2 regions of the Novacetimonas sp. GS1 genome follow, and region 1 is predicted to be linked to the other one. Evidence: riboswitches for the same ligand, from Rfam matches in the RefSeq annotation. Region 1 holds a riboswitch; the other holds the start of a gene.
What was found. Region 1 has a riboswitch for cobalamin ahead of FYB92_RS10580 (aromatic ring-hydroxylating dioxygenase subunit alpha). Riboswitches for the same ligand answer to the same signal wherever they lie in the genome.
Positions count from the first base shown of each region.

Region 2: it holds a riboswitch for cobalamin, as region 1 does, so the genes downstream of both, FYB92_RS04195 (CbtA family protein) here and FYB92_RS10580 (aromatic ring-hydroxylating dioxygenase subunit alpha) in region 1, are expected to answer to the same signal.

Region 1 is NZ_VSZP01000001.1:2,384,443-2,388,654, forward strand. It holds gene FYB92_RS10575 (acetate uptake transporter) at 226-834, opposite strand; gene FYB92_RS10580 (aromatic ring-hydroxylating dioxygenase subunit alpha) at 1,023-2,105, opposite strand; cobalamin riboswitch at 2,297-2,538, opposite strand; gene FYB92_RS10585 (ABC transporter ATP-binding protein) at 2,706-3,464, opposite strand; gene FYB92_RS10590 (iron ABC transporter permease) at 3,461-4,212, opposite strand, start outside.
Region 2 is NZ_VSZP01000001.1:931,243-935,454, forward strand. It holds gene FYB92_RS04185 (lytic transglycosylase domain-containing protein) at 1-1,040, shown strand, start outside; gene FYB92_RS04190 (peroxiredoxin) at 1,083-1,673, shown strand; adenosylcobalamin (AdoCbl) riboswitch at 2,430-2,606, shown strand; gene FYB92_RS04195 (CbtA family protein) at 2,652-3,386, shown strand; gene FYB92_RS04200 (extracellular solute-binding protein) at 3,750-4,212, opposite strand, start outside.

The sequences.
Region 1 (4,212 bases):
CCATAGGCTTGGCCGTTTCAGGAGAACTTATCCCCGGGCATCTGCGCGTTTTTATGCCCATGGCGCCGCAGGATACGCGCGATCAAGCACATATATACGCGTAACCGTCAGCCCCTTGATATAGCGGCATATCCAAAAAAAAACCGCCCCGAAGGGCGGTTATATTCAGTCATGGGGCATCATCGGGCATGTGCTGCCCCATAACAGGTTTGCGGAACCGCAATATCAGGCTGCAACCTCGGCAGGCGGCACCATAACTGCAACAGGAGCTGCGACGTGTCCCGGTTGTGCTGCGAGCAATTCCACTGCCGCCAGATAAATGGCGCTGAACCCGCAAAATAATCCTTCATATCCGGCAATAACCGTCAACATGGGCTGCTCAAGGATTTCGGCAAGGCCGAGCAGCAGAAACAATACTGTCAGGCTGGAAAACACCACCTGATGCATGCGCGAGGCACGCAGCGTGCCAATCGTCATAATGGCAGTAAACAGGCCCCACATCAGCAGGTAGCTGCCCATCAAGGCAGGTGATGAGGGTGCCACCAATCCCCAGTGCGGCAAGAACAGCAACACAACGAGGGACAGCCAGAAAGCGCCATAAGACATGAAGGCCGTCATGCCAAATGTATTTCTGTTTCCGTATTCCAGCAGGCCGGCGACAAACTGCGTCGCCCCGCCGAACACCAATCCCATTGCAAGAATAGCTCCCCCCATGGGAACGATGCCTGAATTATGCAGGTTAAGCAGGACAGTGGTCATGCCAAACCCCATCAACCCCAACGGGGCAGGATCTGCTTTTGCCGAATTATGGGTCATGCCGCAATTCCATTCCATGGCGGATAAATCATGACAAAACATGTCACGATCAGCCCGACCCGGCATATTAAAATCTATCTTAGAGAACGTCAGGAAATAACCCATTCATAAAACCCGACAAAGGGTCTGGCGGACGCGCGCCTTTCAAATGGCAGCCCCCCCTGAAGTCCTGGGGGAAAAGCTGCACCAGACCCTGGTTCCTGATTTCAGGCTGTTTGCGCACTTATCCCATTTTGGACAAGCAGTTGGCGCAAGGCCATGATAACCGGAAAAACTTCCTGATTCCGATCACCGCCCTGCTCCTGCCATGCCCGCTGTTCAAGTTCGACAATTTCGCGATCCTCAGCAAAGACACGTTCCGTAAAGGCAACCAGCAACGGCCATGCCAGATCCAGTATGAACGGAACCTTCAACCGGCGTATGGACAACAGTCCAAAGACACGGTTGGTTTGTTCCTCGCGATCCTGCGGCACATACGCAATCCACAGGTCCATGACCGGTTCCTCAACGCCCTGCGTCTCGATCCGCAATGCCTGATATGGATATTGCGTACGGATGGTCATGACATCGCGATAGGCAAAATTGCGCCCTTCTTTCCGACGCTGCCCATAAATCAGGGCTTCACTCAGGGGTTGCTTGCCGGCCATACGCGCAAAGGTATAGCGCGCCTCCACAAAATCATGACCACGTTCCATGCCCAGGAACCGGGGTTTCATACTTCCGACCAGACGGCTGTGCAGGACCTGATGGTTCATGTCCATCAGGTTTTCATGCATGAAACTGTAATGGCATTTCACAATTTTTCCAAAACGACGCGTCCGATAATGCGGATCGCGCACACGTGGAATATCCGGCAGAGGCACACTATCGGACTTTTCCATCGGTCCCATGAAAACAAAAATCAGCCCGTCCTTTTCCTGACAGGCCCATGTGCGCAGTCGGGGCAGATCATCTTCGATTTTCATATCCGGTGAAAAACACTGTCCACGTCGGCTATATTTCAGCCCATGATATGCACAGCGCACAAAATCCCCACATACATCTCCTTTGCTCAGAGGAACCTGACGATGGGGACAGACATCATCAAGCGCAAAGATCGCACCGGCCTCTGGCCTGACCACGACAATCGGCTGCCCTGCATAACGTACCCCGATCGCCCTGCCCCGACGCAGTTCACGCGACCAGGCAACGGGATACCAGAAATCAGGGTTACTCCGCACACGCCGGATATCATGGGGCAGACGCGGCATCCGCACCGGCGCGGTTATGTCCGATATAATCCGTGCCATACTCGCTTCAATGCCTCCCACAATATCGGCCACACGGGACCTGGGGTGGCGCAGTCAGAAAAGACGTTATTTTTCGTATGATTTTCATAAAACTGCAACGCGTGGATGCGTTACCTGCCATATCGCCATGGCACGTGGCTTCCTGCCTGATGGGCATAGGCTTCTCCCGCCTTCGGCACATCCCGTCCGACGGCTTGGCAAATGACGATGGCAGGTCTCCTGGCTCACGGATCATGGCCTGCCGGTTCCTGCCTTCCCATTCCCTTGATCGTGGAAACAGTGACCTACCCCATGGGGGTAAATGAACCGGCGACATACCGCCTACAGTTGCGGGAGCAGCCTCCGACTTGGCTCCCGGGCTTATGACCCGGCCGGAGCATGACGGCGTTCCCTGTTAGCCCGCTCGCACGGGACCATCGACTTGATAGAAGTTGATAGTGCCTGCATTTTTCCGCCAGATGCAAGATATCCTGAAGATTTTTTCGAAATGCATTCGCAGATCAGTCCCTGCCCCGCAAATGTCCTGAAAGGTTTTTGCAAACAATAATCCGGGGAAATAACGGATTCGTACAAAAACAGCCCGGATTACATCAAGATGCCTTATCGACGGAGTTCCCACGGAATGACAGCATCCCCGATCCGCCTGACCGTTACCCCGTACACTGCATGCATGATATCATCATCCAGCACCTGTGTTGCAGGGCCATGTCGAATGATGGAGCCATCATCCATCAGCACAAGTTCATCGCAAAACCGCGTCGCCAGCACCAGATCATGCAACACAACGACAATCCCCTTACCTTGTGCGGCCTGTTCACGGAAAAGCTGCATCATGGACAGGGCATGGGCAGGGTCAAGGGCGGCAATCGGTTCATCCGCCACAACAACAGACGTATCGGTCGCCAGCGCACGCGCGAGGTTCATACGCGCCCGCTCTCCACCCGAAAGATGACAGGCCGGACGGGCAGACAGGTCCAGCAGGCCTGTTGCCTCCAGCGCACGTTGCACCGCAGGATGCCCTATCGCATGCATGTTGGCCTGTCCATGTGGCAGGCGCCCAAGTGCCACCAGATTACGGACGGGCATCGGCGGCGGCATTCCACCATCTTGCGGGATAAAGGCCAGTTGCCTTGCCCTCATTGCGGGGGGGATCTGCCCCATGTCACGCCCAAGAAGCTGGATCTCCCCACAATCGGGGGTCTGTAACCCCGCAAGCATACGCATGAACGTGCTTTTCCCCGCCCCGTTCGGTCCGATCAGGCCCACAACCCGCCCCCGTTCCAGGGTCAGGGCAGCGGCGGAAACGACAGCCCGTTCCCCCCGTCTGAGCGAGACGCCGCACGCATGAAGCAAGCTCATGGGCTGCTCCTTTTAAGGATGATGACACGGGCGAAAAAAACCGGCGCACCAACCAATGCCGTCAATACGCCAAGCTGTAGTTCAGGCCCGCTTGCCACCAGGCGCACAACCATATCCGCCGCCAGAAGCAACAGTCCGCCCCCCAGAAAGGACGGCACAAGCAGGCGTGAAGGCTGGTGCCCCGTCAACGGGCGCAACAGATGCGGCACCACCAACCCCACAAAGCCAATCGCACCGGAAACCGCCACACACGCCCCAACGGCAAGAGCCGCGCCAAGCACGACGCGCGTCTGTATCCCCCATGGAGCATGAAGCCGGAACCCAAGGCTTTCCGCCACATCCGTACCCAGCGCCAGCGCATCGAGCGCACGTGCGCAGGACAGCATAAACAGCGTGCCACACACCACACCGGGCAGGCAGATCCAGACATGGGTAAAGGTCCGGTCAGTCAGTGACCCCATAAGCCAATGCATGATTTCAAAGGATGCATACGGACTGGGGACAAGGTTCAGCACCAGCGCCGTCAGCGCGGCGGTAAAACTGCTGAGTGCCGCCCCCGCCAGTAAAAGCACCAGTGTCCCGCCACGCCCCACCACCCCCATCAGCACGGCAGCCGCGCACAGGGCCCCCGTCAGGCCACCAAGCGGCAGGGCCGCAATGGAAAGCTGCATGAGGCCGGTATAAAACACGCATACCGCACCAAGTGCCGCCCCACCCGATACGCCCAGAATACCGGGGTCCGCCAGCG
Region 2 (4,212 bases), 1.5 Mb from region 1:
TGGCGCTGCTGGTGGCGCTGGCGGCCTGCGCGGGTAAACCGCACGAGGCCGCGATGTCGGATGCGCAGATGATGCAGGAAGCCGACGCCTATCGCGCCCGCGCGCGCCAGAACTATACCCCGCCCGGTCCGCCAGAAGATCCGTGGGGGCCGTATATTACCGAGGCGGCGCAGCGTTTCGATGTGCCCGAACTGTGGATACGTGCGGTGATGCAGCGTGAATCCGGCGGGCAGCTTTTCCATAATGGGCAGTTCGTGACGTCGCAGCCCGGTGCAATGGGGCTGATGCAGCTCATGCCCCCCACCTATGACGAGATGCGCCGGCGTTACAACCTTGGGCCGGATGCCTATGAACCGCATGACAACATCATCGCCGGCACTTCGTACCTGCGCCAGATGTATGACATCTATGGCTCGCCGGGGTTCCTTGCGGCCTATAACAGCGGGCCGGGGCGTCTGGATGATTTCCTTGACCGCAGCCATACGCTGCCGCGTGAAACACGCGAATATGTGGCCTTTATCGGCCCGCGCATCGCCGGTGTGTCGCCGGTCAACCGTTCACAGGCCGACCTGATGATCGAGGCCAGGGCACAGGCCCGCGCGCAGGCCCGCGCGCAGGGTAGCACCCGGCATGGGCGTGGCGGGCGGCAGGTGATCGGCGCGGACCAGCCATTGCAGGTGGCCGAGGCCCCGTCGGCTGAAAGTGCGGCCGTCCGTGCGGCATGGAGCGCGCGCGCCAGAGCAGGGCAGTTGCCGATGTCGGCGGTGGGCGCGCATCCCACCATCGTCATGGATGCCGCCAACTGGGCGGTGCAGGTCGGGGCCTATGGATCGCGCGGACAGGCGTTGCAGGCATTGCAGCATGCCCGCGCCAACGCCGCGCTGCATGGCGCGCGTGAACAGGTTGATTCGGTCACGGCGGGGCGGGGACGTGTCTATCGCGCCCGCCTGCTGGGCCTGTCGCATGCCAGCGCGTTGCAGGCGTGCCAGAAACTGGGCAGTCATGCCTGTCAGGTCATGGGACCGATTTCCGGGTCATGAGGGCACGACGCATGACGCACGATGCATGACGGGATGAAGTGAATGAAATATTTCTACAGGCGTCCGCGATGGTCGTGGACGGGTATTATCGTGCCACTGGTGGGGGTTTTGTCCTTTGCCGGGATTGTCGCATGGTCCACCGCGCGCGCCGCCCTGCCCGCGGGCAGCAATGCGCCGATGTTCGTCGCCCCCGCCGCGCAGGCAGGCAAGGAGTTCAGCTTTCATCTGGCCGATGCGCTGCGTAACGGGCCGGTGGTGGTATATTTCTACCCCGCCGCCTTTACGCGTGGCTGCACCATAGAGGCACATGAATTCGCGGATGCGATGGACAGTTACCACGCACTTGGCGCCAGCGTGATCGGCGTGTCGATGGATGATCTCAAGACGCTGGACCGTTTTTCCGTCAGCGAATGCCATGGCCGTTTCCCCGTCGCATCCGACCCGTCGGGGTCGATTGCGCGGCTGTATGATTCACGCATGCCGGTGGTCCATTACGCCAGCCGCACGTCCTATGTCATCGCCCCCGATGGCAAGATCATCTTTACCTACAGCGCGCTTTCGCCTGACGAACATGTCCGTCGCACACTCGAGGCGATCAGGGCATGGCGCGCGGGACATGCCCCGGCCCCCTGAATACAGGAGATCGTTTGAAACGTCAGGACCAGCAACCGATTGAAACGGCAATGGTTTTTTTGAAGTTTTTTACGGCCCCGTGTAAAGGCGCTGCCTTTTTACAAACAGGCAGCGCCCGGACATTTCGATCATTCCCGAGCAGGCTGTTTGTAAAATCTGTCCCCATATACCACTGGGATCCTGAAAGTTCTTGGTAAAGATTTTCCGAGATGTCCTGAAAATCGTCGTATTTTCAAAATGTTAAAGTAACGTCTGGAATTTCCCCTTCCATTATCAAGGGGATGTTTTCAAACAGTTCCAGTAGATTCATGAATAGAAGAGTGTTTGAAAACAAAGCATTGATGAAAAAGAAAAGTTTTTGGGTGCCGCCTTTTGATCGAAATAAGGCGGCGTCTTCTGAAGCTTTTTGGAAAAAGCTTCACAAAAAACTTTTATAATTTCAGTATGTTATCAAGAATGACTTTTCAAACAGCTTCTAAGAATCCTGCGGCGTTTTTTCCGTAAACGCGGCATGGCGTGATGTGCGGGCGCGGAGGGTGCGCCTGTTCACGCGCCTGCCTGTCACCTGATCGGCGGGTCATCCCGGATGGCTGTTCGGGATGTGTTGCCCAGAATGCGTTGCCCAAGATGCATTGTTCCGAATGCGCTGTCCTGAATGCAGGCTTTGGGATGCCCTGTTGGGGATGTTCCGTTGGGGATGCGCTGTGCAGGGCGCGACGGGGCGGCTTTGCCCCGCATTGACTTGTGCGGTGCGCCCTGCGATGAAAACGGGCCTTTCATGCAAAGGAAGCCGGTGAAAATCCGGTGCGGTCGCGCCACTGTAATGCGGGCATGCATGGCATCATGTCGATGCGCGCACCCTGCCAAGCCAGATACTTTGCATGATATCCTTTCTTCCATCCATCGGGGACGCGATTTCCCCGCAGGAGTCATGAATATGCATATTCCCTTCCTTTTCCCTTTGCCGGTGCGGGCCTGATGGCCGGGCGTGTCCTGCTGCGCGGTATGCTTGCGGGGATTCTCGCGGCGTTCCTCGCCTTTGGCTTCGCGCGGATTGTCGGCGAACCCCAGGTCGATCGCGCCATCGCGTTCGAGGCCGCGCATGATGCGGCCGAAGGTGAACCGCCAGAAGAAGAACTGGTCAGCCGCAAGGTGCAGTCCTCCATCGGGTTGCTGACGGCGTCCGTCATGTATGGCGCGGCGTATGGGGGGGTATTCGCGCTGGCGTTTGCGGTGGCGTTTGGCCGTGTGGGACAGGTATCGCCACGGATGCTGGCGCTGTTGCTGGCGGTGGCGGGGTTCGTGGCGGTCGTGCTGGTGCCCGACCTGAAATATCCCGCCAACCCGCCCGCCGTGGGGAACCCCGAAACAATCGGGCAACGCACCGCGACCTATTTTGAAATGGTCGTCTTCTCGCTCTGTGCGATGATCCTGTCGGTGCTGGCGGGACGGGCGCTGCTGGCGCGTCTGGGGGCATGGTCCGCATGGCTGTGTGGCTGTGCGCTGTTTGTCGTGCTGGTGACGGTGCTGCAACTGGCGCTGCCCACGATCAACGAGGTCCCGGCAGATTTCCCCGCCGCCCTGCTGTGGCATTTCCGCGAGGCCGCCCTTGGCATGCAGGTCGTGTTGTGGGGGGCGCTGGGCCTTGTGTTCGGCCTGCTGGTGGACCGTATGCCCGAACTGCACGGCCACCATGGGGTCGTGCGCGGCTGAGGCGACCGGACAGGTTGCCGGGGATGTTGCTGGCGTCGCATTTTTGGAAAATGCGACGCCTTTTTTACGAGAGCGTTTGAAAACAACTCATTGATGAAAAAGAAAAGTTTTTGGGTGCCGCCTTTCGATCGAAGTAAGGCGGCGTCTTCTGAAGCTTTTTGGAAAAAGCTTCACCAAAAACTTTTATAATTTCAGTATGTTATCAAGACTGACTTTTTGAACAGCCTCTATATAGGGTATCAGGGCCATCCTGCCTGAGGGCTGCGGACGATCATCGTGGGGGAGGGGATCTGCCGCCCGTCATGATCTGTCCGTCATGATCTGTCCACCATGATCCACCTGCCATGATCCGTGCGTCTGGTCTTACGGGGCCTGCATCACGCTGGTCCACAGGGCCTGCAACCTGTGGCGCATGTCGGGTGACAGCTGCGGCAGCATGCGTGTCGCCGCGATCTGTGCCGGCTGGTCTTCCCAATGCAGGGCATTTTTGATCGCGGGGTCGAGCGGCGTGCGCATGTCCGCCGGCATCCCCCAGTAACATGAGGAGGTGGCAAGGTGCGCCTGTGCCTGCGGCGTGCGCAGGTATTTTGCAAACCGCAGCGCCATGTCCTTGCGTTGGGAGGATGAAAGCACCGCCACCGCCTGCTGCCATCGCAACGCGCCCTGCCGGGGAATGAGATAGGTCAGGGTCGGGTGCGCCGACAGCACCGGCGTCGCCGCCTGCTGCGCAGGGATAGAAGCCGCGGCCGCGGCAGGAACAGGCGCGGCGTCTGCCTGCGCGGGGGGATGCGCGCCGGGCGGCAGGGGCGGGGCATCGGCATCATCG